4 regions of the Streptomyces sp. NBC_01166 genome follow, and region 1 is predicted to be linked to each of the others. Evidence: riboswitches for the same ligand, from Rfam matches in the RefSeq annotation. Region 1 holds a riboswitch; each other region holds the start of a gene.
The links. Region 1 has a riboswitch for cobalamin ahead of metE (5-methyltetrahydropteroyltriglutamate--homocysteine S-methyltransferase). Riboswitches for the same ligand answer to the same signal wherever they lie in the genome.
Positions count from the first base shown of each region.

Region 2: it holds a riboswitch for cobalamin, as region 1 does, so the genes downstream of both, OG379_RS03250 (ABC transporter substrate-binding protein) here and metE (5-methyltetrahydropteroyltriglutamate--homocysteine S-methyltransferase) in region 1, are expected to answer to the same signal.
Region 3: it holds a riboswitch for cobalamin, as region 1 does, so the genes downstream of both, OG379_RS09410 (cobalamin biosynthesis protein) here and metE (5-methyltetrahydropteroyltriglutamate--homocysteine S-methyltransferase) in region 1, are expected to answer to the same signal.
Region 4: it holds a riboswitch for cobalamin, as region 1 does, so the genes downstream of both, OG379_RS25840 (ribonucleoside-diphosphate reductase subunit alpha) here and metE (5-methyltetrahydropteroyltriglutamate--homocysteine S-methyltransferase) in region 1, are expected to answer to the same signal.

Region 1 is NZ_CP108613.1:7,955,766-7,961,625, reverse strand. It holds gene OG379_RS36010 (glycoside hydrolase family 43 protein) at 1-348, opposite strand, end outside; gene OG379_RS36005 (carbohydrate deacetylase) at 598-1,497, shown strand; cobalamin riboswitch at 1,558-1,779, shown strand; gene metE (5-methyltetrahydropteroyltriglutamate--homocysteine S-methyltransferase) at 1,938-4,256, shown strand; gene OG379_RS35995 (GH92 family glycosyl hydrolase) at 4,327-5,860, opposite strand, start outside.
Region 2 is NZ_CP108613.1:648,241-654,100, forward strand. It holds gene OG379_RS03245 (FecCD family ABC transporter permease) at 1-631, opposite strand, end outside; gene OG379_RS03250 (ABC transporter substrate-binding protein) at 682-1,755, opposite strand; cobalamin riboswitch at 1,785-1,972, opposite strand; gene OG379_RS03255 (hypothetical protein) at 2,055-2,225, opposite strand; gene OG379_RS03260 (acyl-CoA dehydrogenase) at 2,222-4,072, opposite strand; gene OG379_RS03265 (carbohydrate kinase) at 4,119-5,069, opposite strand; gene OG379_RS03270 (type B 50S ribosomal protein L31) at 5,165-5,428, opposite strand; gene OG379_RS03275 (MFS transporter) at 5,530-5,860, opposite strand, start outside.
Region 3 is NZ_CP108613.1:2,028,270-2,034,129, reverse strand. It holds gene OG379_RS09420 (putative cobaltochelatase) at 1-616, opposite strand, end outside; gene OG379_RS09415 (cobyric acid synthase) at 613-2,163, opposite strand; gene OG379_RS09410 (cobalamin biosynthesis protein) at 2,160-3,104, opposite strand; cobalamin riboswitch at 3,233-3,362, opposite strand; gene OG379_RS09405 (hypothetical protein) at 3,674-3,898, opposite strand; gene OG379_RS09400 (anion permease) at 3,911-5,161, opposite strand; gene OG379_RS09395 (class II aldolase/adducin family protein) at 5,408-5,860, shown strand, end outside.
Region 4 is NZ_CP108613.1:5,576,732-5,582,591, reverse strand. It holds gene mctP (monocarboxylate uptake permease MctP) at 1-1,579, shown strand, start outside; gene OG379_RS25845 (GNAT family N-acetyltransferase) at 1,727-2,227, shown strand; cobalamin riboswitch at 2,268-2,404, shown strand; gene OG379_RS25840 (ribonucleoside-diphosphate reductase subunit alpha) at 2,541-4,934, shown strand; gene OG379_RS25835 (ribonucleotide-diphosphate reductase subunit beta) at 4,934-5,860, shown strand, end outside.

The DNA of each region.
Region 1 (5,860 bases):
GACCCGCACGGGGTCCGACCACGGACCTGCGGGGTCCTCGGCGGTCACCAGGACGTTGCCCGCACCGGCGACCACGGTCGTGATCATCCAGAAGCGGCCGTCGTGGTGCCGCAGCGTGGGGGCGTAGACCCCGCACGACGACGGAGCCGTGTCGGGGAGGGCCAGCTGCGACGGGCGGTCCAGGGCGTGTCCGATCAGCCGCCAGTGCACCAGGTCCCGGCTGTGCCACAGCGGTACCCCGGGTACGTACTCGAAGCTGGACGTCGCCACGTAGTAGTCCTCGCCCACGCGGCAGATGCTCGGATCCGGGCTGAAGCCGGGTATCACGGGATTGTCGAAGAGCACCACGGGCTGTCCTCAGGCTCGGGCCAGGACGGCGTCCCAAGGCCATGATCGTCGAAACGCTTCGAAGATGGCAGCCCGGCGTAGGCGTGTCAATAGACCCGTCAGGACTCGGGTTCACATGCGAGAAGTTCGAGGGAACGGAGTTCCACGGAGCAAGCCTCGGACACATTCCGCGACTCCCCGAGAGATTCAGTCGAAGCGCTTCGACGAAATCCGTGTGCACAACCTCAGGACGGGGAACAGACTGCGGGCATGGATGAAGAAGGCGTCGAACCCGCGATCATGACGTCGCCGGCGCGGTGGAACCGGCTTCTCGGGTTCCCGGCCGATGCCCGCCTGCTGATCGTCAACTGCGACGACTTCGGCATGTGCCCCGCGGTCAACGCGGGGGTGATCGAGTCGATCGAGGAGGGGATCGCCGGCTCATGCAGCCTCATGACCGTGTGTCCGGCGGCCCCGGACGCGATGCGGCTGCTCCGGCGAAGGCCGGGGATTCCGTTCGGGCTCCACCTCACCATGGTGTGCGAGACGCCCGACCGTCCTTGGGGCCCCCTGACGGCCAGGGAGAGGGTTCCCTCCCTGCTCGACCCGGCGGGCAATTTCTTCGAGCCGACGACCGCAGGGCGGTCCGCCCTGCTCGGCCGCGTCCGGCCCGACGAGGTCGAGACCGAGTTCCGCGCGCAGATCGACGCCGTCGCCGATGCGGGCCTCATGCCCACCCACCTGGATTTTCACTGCCTGGCCGACGGAGGCCGCGACGACATCCTCGACCTGACCGTGGGGCTGGCCGCGGAGTACGGCCTCGCCGTCCGCGTCTGGCTGGAGCCGGGGCTGCGGGCCATGCGGCGAAGAGGACTGCCCGTGATCGACCATGACTTCCTCGACAGCTTCTCCCTCCCGGTCGAGGACAAGGCGGCCCGTTACGGCCGGCTGCTCCACGACCTGCCGGCCGGACTCAGCGAATGGGCGGTCCATCCCGGTCTCGCCGGCCAGGAGTCACGGAGCACCGACGGCGACCACCATGTGCGGCGTACGGACCACGAGTTCCTCACGTCGCCGGAGGCCCGGGAAGCGGTGGCCCGGGAGGGCGTCACGCTGATCGACTACCGGGCCGTTCAGCGCGTATGGGCCAGGAACACGGGTCCTGTCTGAGCCGGCGCCGGCACCATCCGCATCCTGGACCTGGCGCACCGCGTCCTCGTACGGCCCCGTAGGCTGGTGGGTGCAGCTGGTTCGCCCCCGTCCGCCAGGCGGGGCGCGTCGCAAGAGGGAACCCGGTGGAATTCCGGGACTGCCCCGCAGCGGTGAGCGGGAACGACCGCCGTCATACGCACTGGGTCCGACGTACCGGACCTGGGAAGCGACGGCCATTAGGTGTCCTCACGCAGGACGTGCCCGCGAGTCCGAAGACCTGCCATCTGCCCGCGCGCGAACGAACGCGCGCGGACATCCCGGTGACCTCGAGGGCGGGTCGGCGTACATACCGGTCGGATCACCGCGTCGGTCGACACGGTCCCGTCCGTTACGTCGCCCCTTCGCGCCCTCGTCCCGTCCCCGGGATCTCAGGGATTCATCTCGCGAAGGAGATCTCCGTGACCGACGAACACGCGACCGCGGCAGCGCGGTCCACTGTGTACGGCTACCCCCGGCAGGGACAGAACCGGGAACTCAAGAAGGCCGTCGAGGGCTACTGGAAGGGCCGGGTCACCGCCGACGCCCTCCGTACCACCGCCGCCGAACTCCGCCGTGCCAACTGGCAGCAGCTCAGCGATGCCGGCATCGACGAGGTCCCGACCGGCGACTTCTCGTACTACGACCATGTGCTGGACACCACCGTGATGGTCGGAGCGGTCCCCGGCCGCCACCGGGAGGCGGTCGCCGCCGACGCACTCGACGGCTACTTCGCGATGGCTCGCGGCACGCAGGACGTCGCCCCGTTGGAGATGACCAAGTGGTTCGACACCAACTACCACTATCTGGTCCCGGAGCTGGGCCCTGACACCGACTTCACCGCGGACTCCGCCAAGCAGGTCGCCGAGCTCGAGGAGGCCGTCGCCCTGGGGCTGGCCGCCCGGCCGGTCCTGGTCGGTCCGCTGACCTACCTGCTCCTCGCCAAGCCCGCCCCCGGTGTGGCCGCGGACTTCGACCCGCTCACACTCCTGGACCGTCTGCTGCCGGTGTACGCCGAGGTACTCGCCGACCTCAGGGCGGCCGGGGCCGAGTGGGTACAGCTCGACGAGCCCGCACTCGTCCAGGACCGCGGCCGGGCCGAGCTGGAGGCCGCCGAGCACGCCTACCACCGGCTCGGAACGCTCACCGACCGGCCCAAGCTGCTCGTGGCCTCCTATTTCGGCCTGCTCGGCGAGTCCCTTCCCGTTCTGGCCAAGGCCCCGGTGGAAGGGCTGGCGCTGGACTTCACGGAGGCAGCAGCCGCGAATCTGGACGCCCTGGCCGCCGTCGGCGGGCTCCCCGGCAAGCGCCTGGTCGCCGGGGTCGTCAACGGGCGCAACATCTGGATCAACGACCTCGAGAAGTCGCTCTCCGTCCTGGGAACCCTGCTCGGGCTCGCCGGACGGATCGACGTGGCGTCCTCCTGCTCGCTGCTGCACGTCCCTCTCGACACGTCAGCCGAACGGGACATCGAGCCTCAGGTCCTGCGCTGGCTGGCCTTCGCCCGGCAGAAGACCGCCGAGGTCGTCACCCTCGCCAGGGGCCTGGACCGGGGCACCGGAGCGATCGCGGCCGAACTCGCCGCGAACCGGGCCGACCTGGCCTCCCGCGCCCACTCCCCCGTCACCCGGGACCCGGCCGTCCGCGCCCGGACCGCCGCGGTGACCGACGCCGATGCCCACCGCTCCCAGCCGTACGCGGAACGGGCGGCGGTGCAGCGCGCGCACCTCGGCCTGCCCCTGCTGCCGACGACCACCATCGGTTCGTTCCCGCAGACCGCCGAACTGCGCACCGCCCGCGCCGCTCTGCGGTCGGGCCGCATCGACGCGGCCGCGTACGAGGAGCGCATCAAGGCGGAGATCCAGGAGGTGATCTCCTTCCAGGAGGAGACCGGCCTGGACGTGCTGGTGCACGGTGAGGCCGAACGCAACGACATGGTGCAGTACTTCGCGGAGCAGTTGACCGGCTACCTCGCGACCCAGCACGGCTGGGTCCAGTCCTACGGCACCCGCTATGTCCGTCCGCCGGTCCTGGCCGGGGACATCTCCCGCCCCGGGCCGATGACGGTGGGATGGACGACGTACGCCCAGTCCCTCACCGGCCGTCCGGTCAAGGGCATGCTCACCGGGCCGGTCACGATGCTCGCCTGGTCCTTCGTCCGCGACGACCAGCCCCTCGGTGACACCGCCCGGCAAGTCGCCCTCGCCCTGCGTGACGAGGTGAACGACCTGGAGTCCGCGGGGACTTCCGTCATCCAGGTGGACGAACCCGCACTGCGCGAGACGCTGCCGCTGCGCGCCGCCGACCGCCAGGCCTACCTCGACTGGGCGACCGAGGCGTTCCGGCTCACCACCAGCGGGGTGCGGGCGGACACACAGATCCACACCCACATGTGCTACGCCGAGTTCGGTGACATCGTCCGGGCCATCGACGACCTCGACGCCGACGTGATCAGCCTGGAGGCGGCCCGCTCCCACATGCAGGTCGCCCACGAGCTGGCGGAGCACGGATATCCGCGGGAGGCGGGACCCGGCGTGTACGACATCCACTCGCCCCGCGTGCCGAGCGCGGAGGAGGCCGCCGAGCTGCTGCGCACCGGCCTGAAGGCGATCCCCGCCGGGCGGCTGTGGGTCAACCCGGACTGCGGGCTCAAGACCCGTGGCTGGCCGGAGACCCGAGCGTCGCTGGAGAACCTCGTGACCGCGGCCCGCACCGTGCGGGGCGAGCTCCGGGCGTCCTGACGACCCGGACCGGCCGGGGCGCTGGGTGCGCCCCGGCCGGTCCGGCTGCGGACAGAGGTTGTTCAGTGGATCACTTGAGGGCGGGCGGTGCCGCGTCCGCCGAGGTGCCCCACCGGGAGGGCTCCGTGCCGACCTCGAAGGACAGGTCGCGTGTGCCGCGGATGTCCTCGGTGGTCAGGTAGGTCTTCCCGTACGCGGCGCCGTCCGTCCGCGCCGCCTGGATGTAGCGCGCCGAGTCGGAGGTGCCCGGAGCCTTCACCGTCAGGCGGCCCTTGGGGTAGTAGCGCCGGTCGAGGGTCAGGTCCACCCGCTCGAAGACGGGGGTCGACAGGCCCCAGGTGTCGGTGCCCGGCTGGACCGGGAAGATCCCGATCGAGGAGAGGACGTTCCAGGCGGACATCGTCCCCAGGTCGTCGTTCCCGGTCATGCCGGTCGGGGTGTCCGTGAAGAGCGTGAGCGCGGCGTGCACCACGTCGGTCGTCTTCCAGGGCTGCCCCGTGGAGAGGTAGGTGTACGGGGCGATCAGGTCGGGCTCGTTCTGAGGGTTGTACTTGTCCGCGTTGTAGTAGTCGTACGGCCCGTTCACCCACACCTCGCGGGCGGTCTTCGCCGGGTCCTGCAGCAACTGCTCGTAGGCGAAGAACGAGTCGAGCCGCTCGTTGGCGGACTCGGTGCCACCGATCAGGGAGACCATGCCGGGCAGGTCCTGCGGGACGAGCCACTGGTACTGCCAGGACGTGCCCTCGTGGAAGCCCTCGCTCTGCGCCGGGTCGGCGGGGCCGGTGAAGGCGCCGTTAGCGTCCCGTGCGCGGAAGAAGCCCGTCGAACTGTCGAAGATCTTCCGGTAGTTCTGCGCCCGCTCCGCATAGCGTGCGGCGTCCTCGTCGTGGCCGAGTTCCTTCGCCATCTGCCCGAGCATCGCGTCGGACAGCGCGTACTCCAGGGTCGCGGAGGCACCGTGGTCGTAGTCGGAGTCGCCCGGCTTCACATGGGCCCGGCCCTTGATGTACGGCGCGAAACCTTCGGCGAGGTACTCCTTGTTGGCCTCGCGGCCCACGGGGGCGGACTCGGCGGGCGGCACGCCGTCGGCGTTCTTCTTCAGCGCGCGGTACGCCTGTTCCTCGTACCCCTCGAGCAGGCCCTGCTGGTAGGCGTTGGTGAGGAACGGCGTGACGGGGTCGCCGGTCATGATGTTCGTCTCGACCGTGCCGTAGCCCCACTTCGGCAGCCAGCCGCTGTCCTCGTCGATCTTGATGACCGAGATCGCCATGTCGCGGGACTCGTGCGGTGCGAGCAGCGACAGGAGCTGGGCCTGGGTGCGGTAGGTGTCCCAGAGCGACCAGTTCTGGTAGTAGGTGAACCCCTTGGCGCGGTGGGTCTTCTGGTCCCAGCCCGTGTAGCGGCCGTCGACGTCGCTGCCGATGTTCGGCGCGAGGAACGAGCGGTAGAGGGACGAGTAGAAGGTCCGGCGCAGGGTCTCGCTGCCGCCCTTCGCCCGGACGTCGTCGAGGCGGTCCTCCCAGGCGGCCTGGGCCGAGCGCGCGACGCGGTCGTACGAACGACCGCCTTCCGCACGCAGGTTGAGGGCGGCTCCCTTGGCGTCC
Region 2 (5,860 bases), 7.3 Mb from region 1:
CGGCCGAGCACATCCATACATCGCTCCAGCCCACCCCGCTCAGCGAGCCGAGCAGCCAGAAGAGCACGCCCCGGGTCTGCTCGGCGTCGGCGGCGGTCATCACGACGAAGGACGTGAGCGCGGAGAAGAGCTGCATGGCCGCGACCCCGGAGAGGACGACCCGGTCGGTGGATCCGCCGAGGGTGTGGCTGAGCAGCAGGACGAGGGCGAACGAGCACAGCGCCCCGACGAACGCGCCGCCGGAGACCGACACCGCTCCGCCGCCGACACCCAGGACGACGACCACGACCGCCCCGGTGGACGCCCCGGAGGAGACGCCGAGGACGAAGGGGTCCGCGAGCGGGTTGCGCAGCAGCGACTGCATCACGGTGCCGCACACCGCGAGCCCGGCCCCGCACACCGCGGCGAGCAGGGTGCGGGGCATGCGCAGGTTCCAGATGATGCCGTCCCGGATCGGGGTCAGCCGCCCGCCTCCCAGGCCGAGGTGCGAGGCCACCGCGGACCAGACGTCCGGGACGGAGATACGGGCGGGTCCGATCGTGACGGCGACCGCGACGGACAGGAGCAGCAGGGCGACCCCCGCGCTCCACAGGACGCCGTCGCGCAGGATCCGGGCTCCGGGGGCGGTCAGCGCCGCGGACGGCTGCTCCGCCCGTACGTCCGGGGCGCGTTCGGTCCTCGTCACCCCGCGAGCCCGAACGAGCGCAGCCCCGCCGCGACGCGCTCCACGCCCTCCACGGTCCGGATGGTCGGGTTCATCGCCTGGCCGCTCAGCAGGACGTACCGCTTGTGCCGGACGGCGTCCATGTTCTTCGTGGCGGGGTTGGACTCCAGGAACTCGATCTTCTTCGCTGCGCTCTCGGCCGTCTGCGACTTCCGGGTCAGGTCCCCTATGACCAGCACGTCGGGGTTCCGGTCGGCGACGGTCTCCCAGTTGATCTGAGGCCATTCCTCGTGGGTGTCGTCGAAGACGTTCTTCGCGCCGAGCTCCTCGGTGATGATGCCGGGGGCGCCGCAGCACCCGGCCAGGTACGGGGCCTCGGAGTTGGCGAACCAGTAGAGCATCGTGGTGCCGGACGCGTCGATGTCCGCGGTCGCCCTGTCGACGCGGCCGCGGAGGCTCTTCACCAGCTTCTCGCCCCGCTCCGGGACGCCGAACACCTTGGCCAGGTCGCGTACTTCGCCGTAGACGCGGTCCATGGTCAGGGGCTCGGAGCGGGAGCCGTCACTGCTGCCGGTGTTGTCCTTGCCCGCGCAGTCGGAGGGTGCGAGGTACGTGGGTACGCCGAGCTCCTCGAACTGGTCGCGGGACGCCACCCCGCCCTTGCCGAGGGTGGATTCGAACGAGGCGCTGACGAAGTCGGGTTCCTCGGCGAGGACCTTCTCGGAGGAGGGCTGGTTCTCGGCGAGGCGCTTCACCGTGGATTCGTCCTTCTCCAGACCTTTCATCACCGGGTCCGTCCAGGTCGCGGTGGCGGCCAGCCTGTCGGCGAGACCCAGGGAGAGCAGGATCTCCGTCGATCCCTGGTTGAGGGAGACGGCGTGACGCGGTGCCGCCTCGACGGTCACCGTACGGCCGCAGTTCTTGAGCGTCACGGGGAAGCCGTCGCCTGCGGCGTCCCGTGCTGCGCCGTCGGGAGTGCTCCCATCTCCGCCGCAGGCCGTCAGAAGGACAAGTCCCGCGATGAGAAGGGCTGTTCGGCGTACGGTGCTGGCTATGAGCGGCACGGAGACCTCGGCGTTCTCTGGGCTCATGCGCGGAGCCCGTACGGAGTTCCGCTCCCGGTGCGGAAGCGGTTGCCAGCAGGTCTTCGGACTCGGGTTCGTCCGGACAGGGCGCCTTCCCGGTGCACCCGAGGGTGTCCCAGTGGCTGTGGCCCCGCCCGTCCCCCTCACCGCTGCGCGTCAGCTCCGGATTCGCACCGGATTCCCTGACTCCACGTGGAGTGTGACTGGCGTCTGCAAGCTATCACGCGGCGCGGGGCGGCCTCGCGGGCCGTGGCCGGTACGGCGGGGGGCTTCTCCCTCTCCGTACCGGCCGGCCGTCAGGCGGGTCAGCCCTTGGGGCGAACCGATTCGCCGCCGTCGGCCTGCGGCTTCCCGCCGCGGCGGGCAAGCACGGACGTCGTGCCCCAGTAGGCGAGCAGGACGGCGCGCAGTCCCAGGATCTCCAGGTGCTCGCCCAGGCGGCAGCAGACAGCCCGCCCCCTGCCTCCGGCGCTCATCGGGCGTCCGCCGGGCGGGTGTTCCACGGGCCCCCGGGATCGTCGTACGCGTCCGCATAGCCGGGCCCGGCGATCGGCCAGTCGGCGAGCAGTTCCTCGGGCAGCGCGAAGGAGTCGGCCAGCTCCGGGGCGTGCGCGGCGACGGCCGTGAGGAGCTCCTCGACGGCCTCGGGCAGGGCGTCCACCTGAGCGGTGCTCAGGAGGCCGGCGGCCAGCAGGTCGCCGCTGTTGCGGGACACCCATTCGAGGGCGAACAGCCGCTCCAGCTCCCCGAGCCGGTCCTTGGCCGCCCCCTCGGGCAACGTCGCGCGGGCCTCGGCGTAGGCCTCGGCGGCCTGCCGGTACGCGTAGGCCTCGACCCCGCGCAGGGCGGGACCCGAGGCCGCGTTCCACCGGCCGAGGGTGTCCGCGTCGGGGGCCCGCAGCGCACGGACCCTGGCCCGGGCGAACCAGATGTCCTGGACCGAGGCGAGGAGCCGGCCCAGGAAGTACGGGTCGGCGAGGTCCCCGGGGTGCGGGGCCCGGTCCGGGGCGTCGTCACCGCCGGGGTCGGCGGCGAAGAGCATGTCGGCCGCCGCCTTGGCGTACAGGGCGATGTTGTCGCCCTCCGCGGTGATGGCCCCCTCCACGCCCGTGACGAGTTCGGTCATGCCGTTGTTCTCCAGCAGCGCCTGCGCGCCGCAGCGTTCACGGCTCTCGACGATGACATCGCGGGCCCGCCAGGTGATCCACGCCTTGGCGACATCGACCAGTCGCACCGCGTCCGTCCGGGCGCGCTCGTCCGTACAGGCTTCCCAGCGTTCCTGCGCCCTGCGGTACAGCAGGCTCATGGCGAAGACCATGGCCATGGCCGAGGCGAGCGGACCGTGGTGCGTCCGGTGGGCGTTCACCGGCACCGGTGGGGCGCCCCGTGAGCCGGAGATCATCCGGTGGCCGCCGTAGCGTACGGCGACCGCCAGGGTCGCGCGGGCCGAGCCCGCCGCGCAGGCGCTCATGGAGATCCGGCCGGGGGTGACCCGCCCGATGGAGGTGAGGAAGCGCCGCCGCCTGTCCCCCGGCTCCGTTCTGAACTCCTCTGGCGCGTCGCCCTCCCCGGCCGGTCCCAGCAGGGCGTCCCGTGGCACGAAGAGCCGGTCGAACGAGGTCAGGCAGTGGTCCACCGGGCTGCCCATCCGGGCCGGGAGCCGCCGCACCCGGATACCGGGCAGCGCCTGCGCGTCGTCGGTGAGCGGCACGAGGAAGAGGCGTACCCCGTGGTCGGAGCCGTCGGCCACCAGACGGGCGGCGACCAGGCCGGACTTCGCTCCGCCCGCCGGGCTGGTGTTGGGCATGAACTTCTGCGCGCCCGGGTTCGGGGTGTGCAGGACGAAGCCGTCCCGCTCACGGTCGTAGGTGGCGGTGGTCTCCATGGCCGCGGCGTTGTTGCCGTGTGCCACTTCCGTGCAGAGGAAGGTGCCGATGCGCCGCATCGACAGATAGTCCGACAGGTCGCGGCGGCCGGCGCAGTCGTGGTCGAGGAGGCTGCCGAGGAAGAGGTTGTAGTGGATGCCCGCCACGGTGGTCAGCGCGGGGTCCACCGGGCCGAGCCAGGCGTGCAGGGCGGCCAGCGCGCGGGGATCGGCGGCGAGGCGCGCTCCGCTGTCGAGGGAGAGGTTGAGGATCCGCAACCGGTCGTAGGCGAGGTCCAGTCGCTCTTCTGGCGTTCCGCCGACGGGGCGGCGGAACGGTTCTGTGCTGATCAGCCGCTGCCAGAATCCGTGCTCTCGGCGGAATTCCGGACCGAGGATGACGCCGGTCAGCAGTTCGGTGGTGGACGGTGGGGCGGTGTCGGTAAGGGTCACGGTCATAACGAAATCAACGACCGTGGTGCGGGCGAGGACACCGCTGGACGGTCTACGGCTCCGGGACCGGCACGCCGGTAAGGGCCGCTGCCAGCTCCTCCTGGTCGGGAGGCAGGGCGCCCGCCCGTCCGACGGTCACGGCGGCCGATGCCACGGCGTGGCGCAGCACGTCGCCCAGGACTGCGGCGTCCAGCGGGCGCAGCCGAGCGCGGGCCTGCCCTCCGAGCAGTCCGTGCGAGGCCAGGGCGTGCAGCGTGGCGGACATGAAGGCGTCGCCTGCGCCCACCGTGTCCGCGACCCTGACGGGTGGCGCGTCGGCGCTCACGGTCCCGCCCGGCAGGAAGGCCGTCGCCCCTCCGGCACCGCGGGTGACCAGGACGACCGCTGGCCCGGAGCGCAGCCACCGCTCGGCGGCCCGCTCCGGCGCCTCGTCCGGGTACAGCCACCGCAGGTCCTCGTCGCTGGCCTTCACGATGTCGCTGAGCGCGACCCAGCGCTCGGCGCGGCGTACGGCACGGGCGTGGTCCCCCATCAGTCCGGGCCGGACGTTGGGGTCGTAACTGACGGTCGCCGCCGCGCGGAGTGACCCGACGAGCTCCAGAACGGTGTCCGCACCGGGGTCCATGGCGGTGGCGAGGGACCCGGTGTGGACGTGCCGGGGCGGCTCCCCGGACCACGCGACCGGGCCCAGCGTCCAGCTGATCTCGAAGCTGTACGTGGCCCGGCCCGCCTCGTCGAGGTCCACCGTGGCGGCGGGAGTGGGCGCGCCGCTGCCGTCGTCGAGGACCCGTACCCCGGCCGAAGCCAGGTGCTCCTCGATCAGCCGCCCGTCGGGGTCCGGGCCGAGCTGGGTGATCAAGGTGGTGCCCCGGCCCAGTCTGGCCAGACCGTACGCGACGTTCGCGGGGCTGCCGCCGGGGTGGGTCCGGTCCGGCGCGCCCGGCAGCCGGACGATGTCGGCGACGCATTCGCCGATGACCAGCAGGTCGGGGCTGTCGGGCATGGGGGCGGGTCTCCTGGAGAACGCGGGCGGTCGTGGTGAGGGGGCGAACCGCCGCCGATTCTGCCCGGGTGCGGGGAGCCGTGGTGACCCGGGGCTCAGGAGGCGCCGTCGCGCCCCTCGTCGCCGTAGCGCCGCTCGAACTTGGCGACCTGCCCCTCGGTGTCGACCACCCTCGCCTTGCCGGTGAAGAACGGGTGGCTCTCGGCGGAGATCTCCACGTCGATGACCGGGTAGCTGTTGCCGTCGTCCCAGTCGATCGTCTGCTCGCTCGACGCGGTGGACCGGGTCAGAAAGGCGTACCCGGCGGAACGGTCACGGAAGACCACGGGACGGTACGACGGGTGCTTGTCCTGCTGCATCTCTGCTCCTGGAGGTACGGGGATCTCGCGTCCCGGCTTCGGGCCAGCGTCCCGAACGGCGGGGGCGGGCGCGATCCGGGACGTCCGTACGGAGCAGCGGATCAGCCCCCGTACCGCTCGGGGGCGGGGGCTGTCGTCGGAGCGGAGGCGGTGCGCCGGGTCCACAGCAGTGCTCCGGACAGCAGCACCACGGCACCGAGCAGCCAGGGCAGCGGCCCTGCGGGCAGTGCGCCGATGACCAGGCCGGCGGCCGCCCCCACGAGTTGCTGGGCCAGCGACTGCACGGAGAGGGCCGTCGCCCGGCCGGAGGTGTCGACGCGGTGGTGCAGGAGGTCGTTCTCGGTAGGCCCTGCGGCGCCCAGGCCCAGATAGACCAGTCCGTATCCGACGACGGCCGTGGTCAGCGCGGGCGCCCCGGTGGCGGACACGGTG
Region 3 (5,860 bases), 5.9 Mb from region 1:
CACGCGAGGCCGCCACCTCGACGGTCAGCCCGAAGCGGTCCAGCAGCTGAGGCCGGAGCTCGCCCTCCTCCGGGTTCATCGTCCCGACCAGCAGAAAGCGCGCCGCGTGACGGACGGAGACACCCTCCCGCTCCACGTACGAGGCACCCATGGCCGCCGCGTCGAGCAGCAGGTCCACCAGGTGGTCATGGAGGAGATTGACCTCGTCGACGTAGAGGATCCCGCGATGGGCGTCGGCGAGGAGCCCCGGCTCGAAGGCCTTCACGCCCTCCGAGAGAGCCCGTTCGATGTCGAGGGCGCCGACCAGCCGGTCCTCCGACGCGCCGACCGGAAGTTCCACGGTCCGCGCCGGACGCGACACGCCCGTACCCGTCTCGTGGGGACCGTCGGGACACGCCGGATCGGGCGCTCCCGGGTCGCACGAGAAACGGCACCCCGCCACGACCGCGACCTCGGGCATGAGCGCGGCGAGCGCGCGTACGGCGGTGGACTTGGCGGTGCCCTTCTCGCCGCGGACCAGGACCCCGCCGACGGCGGGGCTGACCGCGTTGAGCAGGAGCCCCAGCCGCAGATCGTCCTGTCCGACGATGGCGGTGAAGGGATAGGGCGTACTCACAGGGCCTCCTCTGTCGCAACCACAACTGCATGACCGGGCGCGGGCGGCGCACCCGGCGGGATGAACGGCAGCCCCTGCGGCGGGCCGGTCTCGATCAGCCGCCACAACGCGTCCGTGTCCGCGTGTTCCTCGATCAGATCCCCCAGCCGGTCCAGCTGTTCCGCCCGCAACGCCCCGAAGCTCGTGTCCGGCGCCGCGGTGAACCGCCGCCCCGCGGCCCGCGCGACCTCGCCCAGGAACGCCCGCCGGAACGCGTCGCTCTCCAGCGAACCGTGCCAGTGCGTCCCCCAGACCGAGCCCACCCGGCACCCGTCCAGGAACGGCTCGCCGCCGCTCACCTCGGCGACCCCGTGGTGGATCTCGTAACCCTCCACCGGCTCCCCGAGCGCCGACCCGACGGGCCGCCCCAGGACCTTCTCCCGGCCGAAACGGACGCGGACGGGCAGCAGTCCGAGCCCCTCGACCAGCCCGGCCCGGGACTCCACGTCGTCCTCGATGCGCTCGCCCAGCACCTGGAACCCTCCGCAGATCCCCAGCACCGGGCGGCCCTCCGCGGCCCGCCGCACCAGCGCGTCGGCCAGCCCCCGCTCGCGCAGCCACGCCAGCGCCTTCACGGTGCCCCGTGTCCCGGGCACGATCACGAGGTCCGCGTCGACGAGCTCCTCCGCCCGGTCCACGAACCGCACCACCACACCCGGCTCGGCCGCCAGCGCGTCCACGTCGGTGAAGTTCGACATCAGCGGCACGGCGCACACCGCGACCCGCAACACGTCCTCGCCGTGCGGCGGCGCCACGACCGACTCCCGTACGGTGCCGCGCATCGAGACCCGCAGCCCGTCCTCCTCGTCGATGCCCAGCCCGTGGGCGTACGGCAGCACCCCGTACGTCCGCCGCCCCGTGAGCCCGAGCAGCATGTCGAGACCGGGCTCCAGCAGCGACACGTCACCGCGGAACTTGTTGACGAGGTAACCCGCGACCAGCGACTGGTCCTCGGGGCTCAGCAGCGCCGTCGTGCCGAAGAACGAGGCGAACACACCGCCCCGGTCGATGTCGCCGACCACCAGCACGGGGAAGCCCGCGGCCCGGGCGATGCCCATGTTCACGATGTCCGTGCGCCGCAGATTGATCTCGGCAGGACTGCCCGCCCCCTCACAGATCACGGCGTCATACGTGCCCCGCAGCTGCTCCAGACAGTCCACGACCGTCCCCAGCAGCGCCTCCTGGCGACCGCCGTGGTAGCCGCGCGCACTCATCTCGCCGACCGGCTTCCCCATCAGGACGACCTGGCTCGACCGGTCGCCGCCCGGCTTGAGCAGCACCGGGTTCATCAGCGCGGACGGCTCCACCCGGGCGGCCTGCGCCTGCATCGCCTGGGCGCGGCCGATCTCCGCCCCCTCCCGGGTGACGAACGAGTTCAGCGACATGTTCTGCGCCTTGAACGGCGCGACCTTCACCCCCCGGCGCACCAGCCACCGGCAGATCCCTGCCGTGACGACGCTCTTCCCCGCGTCCGAGGTGGTCCCCGCGACCAGCAGCCCGCCGCTCATCCGACTCTCCGTCCCATGGCCGACCGCCCCGCCGCGCACACGACGAGGGCCAGCACACTCACCCGGCGCGACAGCCGCGCCGCGCGTTCGATGTCCGTGACCCGCACGTCCCGGCCGGCCTCGCCGTTGAGCACCGGCCGGTGCTCGACCCGCCCGCCGTACGCGAGGGTGCCGCCGAGACGTACGCCGAGCGCCCCCGCGAACGAGGCCTCCACCGGGCCCGCGTTGGGGCTGGGATGCCTGTCCGCGTCCGCCCGCCAGGCCCGGACCGCCTCGCGCGGGCGCCCCCCGGCGGCCACGGCGAGCACGGCGGTGAGCCGGGCCGCGGGCCAGCCGGCGACGTCGTCGAGCCGTGCCGACGCCCAGCCGTAGCGCCGGTAGCGGGGCGACTTGTGCCCGACCATGGCGTCGAGGGTGTTGACGGCCCGGAAGGCGACCAGTCCCGGCACTCCGCCGAGCGCGCCCCACACGAGGGCTCCCACGACGGCGTCGGAGGTGTTCTCGGCGACGGACTCCACCACGGCGCGGGCGATCTGCTGCCCGTCCAGCGACTGCGGGTCGCGGCCGCACAGATGCGGAAGCCGCTCCCGGGCCGACTCGATGTCCCCGGCGGCCAGCGCCCTGCCGATGGCGCGGGCCTCGCGCCCCAGCGAGGTGCCCCCGACGACGGACCAGGTGGCGGCGGCGGTCAGCGCCACGGCGGCGGCGGGACGGTTCCGGGCGGCACGCGCGGCCAGGGCGGCGGCGCCCGTGGCACTCCCGGCACAGACGAGCGTGTGCAAGGCGCCCCAGCCGCGGTGGTCGCGCCACAGGCGGCGCTCGGCGCCCGCCGCCGCACGTCCGAAGGCGGCGACGGGGTGACCACGCCGGGGATCACCGAACAGCAGGTCGGCGATCAGGCCGGCGGCGGCTCCGTACGCGAAGATGCGGTCGGCTCGCACCGCTCAGCCGGCCGTCGCGCCTCGGAGGACCTTCGTGACAGGTGGTGAAGCGACCGACGCAGGGCAGCCAGACATGGCGTATGTCCTCACTCAGGGTCCGCGCCCTGGTTCGACGTGACCGGCGACGAGAGTCTCCTGGCTTCCGGATCCGCAGTTCCTCCGGCCTTCCAGCCCGCGGTGGCGGGCCGTGACTTCCGTGTGGAGGCTGCTCCCCGGTGACAGTGGCGGGACCGCGCCGGATTCGCACCGGCTTCCTCTCCTGTCGCCGTAAGGCCGGCCGGCACATGGGGGCGGCGTCGCGGGCCTGGGCACGCACTCTGCGGCGTTGGCGTCAATCAACAACGCTCCGCGTTGCCTCAATCCTCCGCCTTGCAGCTGCACGCACCCAGGCCCGCTCCTTCACCCGCCCCCCATGTGCCGGCCGGCCTAAATGGCTCCGGCAGTCCACCATGCCCCGTGAATGCCCGTCAACCTGCCGCTGACCTGCGAGGCTTCAATGTGCTCAGACGCACACCGGGCCGGACACACGTGGTGTGTCCGGCCCGGTGCGGGAACCCGCGTGGGAGCGGTCAGGCGACGATCAGATAGATCCCGTACGCGACCGCCGCCGCGCACAGCCCGAAGCAGGCGTACGCGCCGGTGCGCACCAGGCCGTTGCCACCGCCGCCGCCCTGCGCGGTCGACGTCTGCCGGGCCATGCCCGTGATGCCGAGGGTGAAGAGGCCGACCAGTGCGACGGTGACCACGAGGCTGACGCCGAAGACGGACGCGAGAGCTGCCCAGTCGATGTTCATGCGGATCCGTCCTTACACCGTGGCCGGGTCGGCCGGGGTTCCGGCCGTCGTGGCCGGGGCCGAGATGGTGGTCTTGAGCTCCGGTACGACGACACCGGCCGGCGGCGGGCTGACCGCGGAGATGGCGGTGGTGACGACGCCCGCGGGCTCGGCCTCCGCGTTCACGTTGGTGTGGTCGACCGGCTTGCGGCGCGACAGCAGCCAGATGGCGCCGGAGCCCGCGACGAGAAGGACGGCGACCGCCCCGACGCCCCAGGGCCCCTGCTTGGTCAGGAACTCGGCGCCCGCGCCCATCAGACCGGCGGCCGGCAGGGTCAGGCCCCAGGCGACGAACATCCGGGTGGCGGTGGACCAGCGGACCACGCCTCCCTTGCGTCCGAGGCCCGCGCCCATGACGGCACCGGAGCAGGACTGCGTGGTGGAGAGGGAGAAGCCGAGGTGCGAGGAGGCCAGGATGACCGTGGCCGCACTGGTCTGGGCCGCGAAGCCCTGCGGCGGACGCAGGTCGGTGAGGCCGCTGCCCATGGTGCGGATGATGCGCCAGCCGCCGAGGTAGGTGCCCATCGCGATGGCGATACCCGCGGAGGCGATGACCCAGACCGGCGGGTTGGAGCCGGGGGAGAGGACGCCACCGGTGACCAGGGCCAGGGTGATGATGCCCATGGTCTTCTGCGCGTCGTTGGTGCCGTGGGCGAGAGAGACGAGACCGGCCGAGGCGATCTGGCCGGCGCGGTACCCCTTGGCGGTCGACTTCAGCTGCGCCTCGTCGGTGATCTTCCGGTTCAGGCGGTACGTCAGCTTCGTGGCCAGCAGCGCGGCGAGACCGGCCACGACCGGGGCGGCGATCGCGGGCAGCAGGACCTTGGTGACGACGGTGCCGCCGTTGATCGAGGACCAGCCGGCCGACATGACCGCGGCGCCGATGAGGCCGCCGAAGAGTGCGTGGGAGGAACTGGAGGGCAGGCCGACCAGCCAGGTCAGCAGATTCCACAGGATCGCGCCGACGAGCGCCGCGAAGATGACCTCGGTTCTGAGGCCGTTCTCGTTGATGATCCCGCCGGAGATCGTCTTGGCGACCTCCACCGACAGGAACGCGCCGACGAGGTTGAGAACGGCGGACATGGCCACCGCTGTCTTGGGCTTGAGAGCGCCGGTCGAGATGGTGGTGGCCATCGCGTTGGCGGTGTCGTGGAAACCGTTCGTGAAATCGAACACGAGAGCTGTCACGATCACGATCGCGAGCAGCAGCGTGATGTGTTCCATTTACCCAGGCAATCGTTCGACGTCATTGGCACGTGGAACGTAAGCAACCAGGGTGAACGGAAGATGAACTGGGCAGGGCGGCACGGTGACCCCAACCGTGTGCACCGGTTCCGCTTGTGTGCGCCAGGGGTGGGCCGGACCGCGGCCGCCGGTGCGGGGCCCGGTGCCGCCCGATGTGGGGGATCTTGACCGATGCCGATTCAGTCCGTCGGGGAGACATCGGTCACGTGACTCTAGGATCCCCGTATGGGTGACATGGATGAGCGTGCTGTCGAACAGGCGTGGGCCGGTGTCGTCGCGACGGCACGGAGGACGGCGGCGGACGGCCTGGTCGTCGGAACCTCGGGCAATGTGTCGGCCCGGGTGGGCGACATCGTCCTGGTCACCCCCAGCGGGGTGCCCTACGACCGGCTCGGCCCCGGGGACGCCGTCGCCGTCGACCTCGAAGGACGCCAGGTCCTCGGCGACCTGGTCCCGACCAGCGAACTCCCCCTCCACCTGGCCGTCTACCGGGGCAGCGACGCCGCGGCGGTCGTCCACACCCACGCCGTGCACGCCACGGCCGTCTCCACCCTCGTCCCCGAGGTGCCGCTCATCCACTACGCCGCCGCCCTGCTCGGCGGCCCCGTCCGCACCGCCGCCTACGCGCGCTACGGGACGCCGGAGCTCGCCGACAACATGCTGGCCGCCCTGCGCGAC
Region 4 (5,860 bases), 2.4 Mb from region 1:
CGTCACGGTCATCGGTTTCATGGCCGCGCGCTGGCGCAAGGCCGAGAACGAGGCCAGCCTCGACGAATGGGGCCTGGGCGGCCGGTCGTTCGGCACCTGGGTCACCTGGTTCCTGCTCGGCGGCGACCTCTACACGGCGTACACCTTCGTCGCGGTGCCCGCGGCGGTCTACGCGGCGGGCGCGGCCGGCTTCTTCGCCGTCCCCTACACGATCCTCGTCTACCCGCTGATCTTCACCTTCCTGCCGCGTCTGTGGTCGGTGTCGCACAAGCACGGCTACGTCACCACCTCGGACTTCGTCCGTGGCCGCTTCGGCTCGAAGGGGCTCTCGCTGGCGGTCGCCGTCACCGGCATCCTCGCCACGATGCCGTACATCGCGCTCCAACTGGTCGGCATCCAGGCCGTCCTGGACGTCATGGGCGTCGGCGGCGGTGAGAACACGCACTGGTTCATCAAGGACCTGCCGCTGCTCATCGCCTTCGCCGTCCTCGCCGCGTACACCTACTCCTCGGGGCTGCGCGCGCCGGCGCTGATCGCGTTCGTCAAGGACGGGCTGATCTACCTGGTCATCGCGGTGGCGATCATCTACATCCCGATCAAGCTGGGCGGGTTCGACGACATCTTCGCCGCGGCCGGCGAGAAGTTCTCCGCCGCCAACGAGGCGGCCGGCAAACCGGTGGCCGGGCTCGCGCCCGGGGTCTCCGGCCAGTGGGGTTACGCCACCCTGGCCCTGGGCTCGGCGCTGGCGCTCTTCATGTACCCGCACTCGATCACGGCGACGCTCTCCAGCCGCAGCCGTGAGGTGATCCGGCGCAACACCACGATCCTGCCGCTGTACTCGCTGATGCTGGGTCTGCTGGCACTGCTCGGATTCATGGCGATCGCGGCCGGGATCAAGGTCGACAACGGCCAGCTCGCCATTCCGCAGCTCTTCGAGAACATGTTCCCGGACTGGTTCGCGGGTGTGGCCTTCGCCGCGATCGGCATCGGCGCCCTGGTGCCCGCCGCGATCATGTCCATCGCCGCGGCGAACCTCTTCACCCGCAACATCTACAAGGACTTCCTGAAGCCGGACGCGACCCCGGCCCAGGAGACCAAGGTGTCCAAGCTGGTCTCGCTGCTGGTCAAGGTCGGCGCGCTCGCCTTCGTCCTCACCATGGACAAGACGGTCGCGATCAACTTCCAGCTGCTGGGCGGCATCTGGATCCTCCAGACGATGCCGGCCCTGGTGGGCGGCCTCTTCACCCGGTGGTTCCACCGCTGGGCCCTGATCGCCGGCTGGGCGGTCGGCATGATCTACGGCACGGCGGCCGCGTACGGCGTCGCCAGCCCGACCCAGAAGCACTTCGGCGGATCCTCGAAGGAGATCCCGGGGCTCGGCGAGATCGGCTACATCGGTCTCACCGCGTTCGTGCTGAACGTCGTCGTCGTGCTCGTGCTGACCGTCGTCCTCAACGCGGTGAAGGCGCCGGCCGGTGTGGACGAGACCTCCCCGTCGGACTACACGGCGGACGCGGGCGACCCCGGCGTCAAGGTCGAGCTCCCGCCGGCCACGGTGGGTGCACCCGGCGGCCACTGATCCCACAGCGGTCGCTCCGAGGCACGAACGTCCGTCCCGGCAGGGTCTCCCTGCCGGGACGGAGTCGTGTCAGGGCCGGGCTCCCGGGGCCGTCGGCCTCCGAAACCGGGGCGCGCCGCACCCGGCGCCTGGGGCAGACTGCCGCCCATGGACGTATCGATCAGGCCGGCCCGGCACACCCAGTTCGAGGAGCTGGGCGAGATCACCGCGCAGGCGTATCTGGGCGACGGACTCCTGGACTTCGGCGCCGACGACCCGTACCTGGAGCAGCTCCGCGCGGTCGGGCGGCGGGCCGCCGAGGCCGAGGTGCTGGTCGCGCTGGACGCCGACGGCCGGTTGCTGGGCGGTGTCACCTACGTCGCGCCGGGCACCCCGTGGGCGGACATCGCCGGGGAGGACGAGGCCGAGTTCCGGATGCTGGCCGTCTCTCCGGAGGCCCGTGGGCGGGGCGCGGGCGAGGCGCTCGTACGGGCCTGTATCGAGCGGGCACGGGCCGCCGGAGGGCTCTCCGGGATCGTCCTGTCGACGCAGTCCGCCATGCTGGGCGCCCATCGGATCTACCGCCGCCTCGGCTTCGTACGGACTCCGGAGCGGGACTGGTACCCGCTGCCGGGCCTCGCGCTCCTGACATTCCGCCTGGAGCTCTGACCCTTCACGACACAAGATGTGGGGGCTTCTCCAATCGGGAGCCCCCACATGTATGCTCGACCTCGCTGTCGCCGCAGGGGAATCCGGTGAGAATCCGGAACTGTCCCGCAACGGTGTGATCGGTGTGCTTATCCGCATCCCGAAGTCCGAAGACCTGTCGACAGTGCGCCCGGCTCGACCGAACCGGGTGCCGATACGTCCGGGCCCCGCGGAGGGCCGGTGGACGCCGCGCGCCGTGCTGCCCTTCCCCGGGCGCCGCCGTGCCCGGCTGCCCCGCTCCCGCAGGCCCCGAGCCGAGCGAGGGATAGCCCCAGTGACCATCGCGCCAGCCGACCCGGTTTCAGTCACGGAATCCGAAGGCCGCACGACCGACGCGCCCGGGACCGCACTGCTGCGGACCCTGACCGGCCTCACCGCCGATCTGCCCGACACCGACCCCGGACGGGTGGCCGCCGCCGCACTGCGCGGCCGCAACGCCCGGTCGGACGAGGCCGAGCTGCGCTCGCTGGCCACCGAGGCCGCCGCCGGCCTGATCTCCGAGGACCCCGCCTACTCCCGGCTCGCCGCCCGGCTCCTCACCCGGGCCATCGCGGACGAGGCCGCCGGCCAGGGCGCTGTCTCCTTCTCCGCGTCGGTCGCCGTCGGACATCGCGAGGGCCTGATCGCGGACCGTACGGCCGAGTTCGTCACGCTGCACGCCGCCGCCCTCGACGCGCTCGTCGACCAGGCGCTCGCCGACGGCGCCGACGACCGCTTCGGCTACTTCGGGCTGCGGACTCTGCACAGCCGGTACCTGCTGCGCCACCCGCTCACCCGCGACGTCGTCGAGACCCCGCAGCACTTCATGCTGCGCGTCGCCGCCGGGCTCGCCGAGGACACCTCCGAGCGGGCTCTGGAGGAAGTGGCCGCGCTGTACGGCCTGATGAACCGGCTCGACTACCTGCCCTCCTCCCCCACCCTCTTCAACTCGGGTACCCGCCACCCGCAGATGTCGTCCTGCTACCTGCTGGACTCGCCGCTGGACGAGCTGGACTCGATCTACGACCGCTACCACCAGGTGGCGCGCCTCTCCAAGCACGCGGGCGGCATCGGGCTCTCCTACTCCCGTATCCGCGCCCGGGGTTCGCTCATCCGCGGCACGAACGGGCACTCCAACGGCATCGTGCCGTTCCTGAAGACGCTCGACGCCTCGGTCGCCGCGGTGAACCAGGGCGGCCGCCGCAAGGGTGCCGCAGCCGTCTACCTGGAGACGTGGCACGCGGACATCGAGGAGTTCCTGGAGCTGCGCGACAACACCGGCGAGGACCAGCGGCGTACGCACAACCTCAACCTGGCGCACTGGATCCCGGACGAGTTCATGCGCCGCGTCGACGCGGACACGGAGTGGTCGCTGTTCTCCCCGGCCGACGCCCCCGAGCTCGTGGACCTGTGGGGCGACGAGTTCGACGCCGCCTACCGCGCCGCCGAGGCAAAGGGGCTGGCCCGCAAGACCCTGCCGGCCCGGGAGCTGTACGGCAGGATGATGCGGACCCTCGCCCAGACCGGGCAGGGCTGGATGACGTTCAAGGACGCCTCCAACCGCACGGCGAACCAGACCGCCGAGCCGGGCCGCGTCGTGCACTCCTCGAACCTGTGCACGGAGATCCTCGAAGTCACCGACGACGGCGAGACGGCCGTCTGCAATCTGGGTTCGGTCAACCTGGGCGCGTTCGTCGCCGACGGCACCATCGACTGGGAGCGGCTGGACGCCACCGTCCGCACGGCGGTGACCTTCCTCGACCGCGTGGTGGACATCAACTTCTACCCGACCGAGCAGGCCGGCCGCTCCAACGCCCGCTGGCGCCCGGTGGGCCTGGGCGCGATGGGCCTCCAGGACGTCTTCTTCCAGCTGCGCCTCCCGTTCGACTCCCCCGAGGCCCGCGCGCTGTCCACGAAGATCTCCGAGCGGATCATGCTCGCCGCGTACGAGTCCTCCTGCGACCTCGCCGAGCGGTCGGGCCCGCTGCCCGCTTGGTCCGAGACCCGCGCGGCGCGCGGCGTACTGCACCCGGACCACTACGACACCGAGCTGAACTGGCCTGAGCGCTGGGACGCACTGCGCGCCCGGGTCGCGAAGACCGGCATGCGCAACTCGCTGCTGCTCGCCATCGCGCCGACGGCGACGATCGCCTCGATCGCCGGGGTGTACGAGTGCATCGAGCCGCAGGTCTCCAACCTCTTCAAGCGCGAGACGCTCAGCGGAGAGTTCCTCCAGGTCAACGCCTACCTGGTGGACGAGCTGAAGAGGCTCGGCGTCTGGGACGCGCGGACCCGTGAGGCGCTGCGCGAGGCGAGCGGCTCCGTGCAGGGCTTCGCCTGGATCCCCGAGGACGTGCGGGCGCTGTACCGCACGGCGTGGGAGATCCCGCAGCGCGGCCTGATCGACATGGCGGCCGCCCGTACGCCGTTCCTCGACCAGAGCCAGTCGCTCAACCTCTTCCTGGAGACGCCGACGATCGGCAAGCTCTCCTCGATGTACGCGTACGCCTGGAAGCAGGGGCTGAAGACGACGTACTACCTGCGGTCGCGCCCGGCGACCCGGATCGCCCGCGCGGCGTCCGGCAAGGCCGCCACCGCCACCGTTCCCGTACAGCAGGCGACGGCTCCCGACGCGGACGCGATCGCCTGCTCCCTCGAAAACCCCGAGTCCTGCGAGGCCTGCCAGTAATGACCACGTCCGAGAACAAGAACCTGCTCGACCCGGGCTTCGAACTGACCCTGCGTCCCATGCGCTACCCGGACTTCTACGAGCGCTACCGGGACGCGATCAAGAACACCTGGACGGTGGAGGAGGTCGACCTGCACTCCGACATCGCCGACCTCGCCAAGCTCTCAGCCGGCGAGCAGCACATGATCGGCCGGCTGGTCGCGTTCTTCGCGACGGGTGACTCGATCGTCTCCAACAACCTGGTGCTGACGCTCTACAAGCACATCAACTCGCCCGAGGCGCGGCTCTACCTGTCGCGTCAGCTGTTCGAGGAGGCCGTGCACGTCCAGTTCTATCTGACGCTGCTCGACACCTATCTGCCCGACCCGGAGGACCGTGCGGCGGCCTTCGACGCGGTCGAGGAGATCCCCTCGATCCGCGAGAAGGCGCAGTTCTGCTTCCGGTGGATGGACTCGGTCGAGAAGATCGAGCGGCTGGAGACGAAGGCGGACCGCAGGCGCTTCCTGCTCAACCTGATCTGCTTCGCCGCGTGCATCGAGGGGCTGTTCTTCTACGGCGCGTTCGCGTACGTCTACTGGTTCCGTTCGCGCGGTCTGCTGCACGGTCTCGCCACGGGCACCAACTGGGTGTTCCGTGACGAGACGATGCACATGAACTTCGCCTTCGAGGTCGTCGACACCGTCCGCAAGGAGGAGCCGGACCTCTTCGACGACGAGCTCCGGCAGCAGGTCACCGACATGCTGCGGGAGGCCGTCGAGGCGGAGCTGCAGTTCGGCCGCGACCTGTGCGGCGAGGGCCTGCCGGGGATGAACACCGAGTCGATGCGCCAGTACCTGGAGTGCGTCGCCGACCAGCGGCTCACCCGGCTCGGCTTCCCCGCGCTCTACGGTTCCGAGAACCCGTTCTCGTTCATGGAGCTCCAGGGG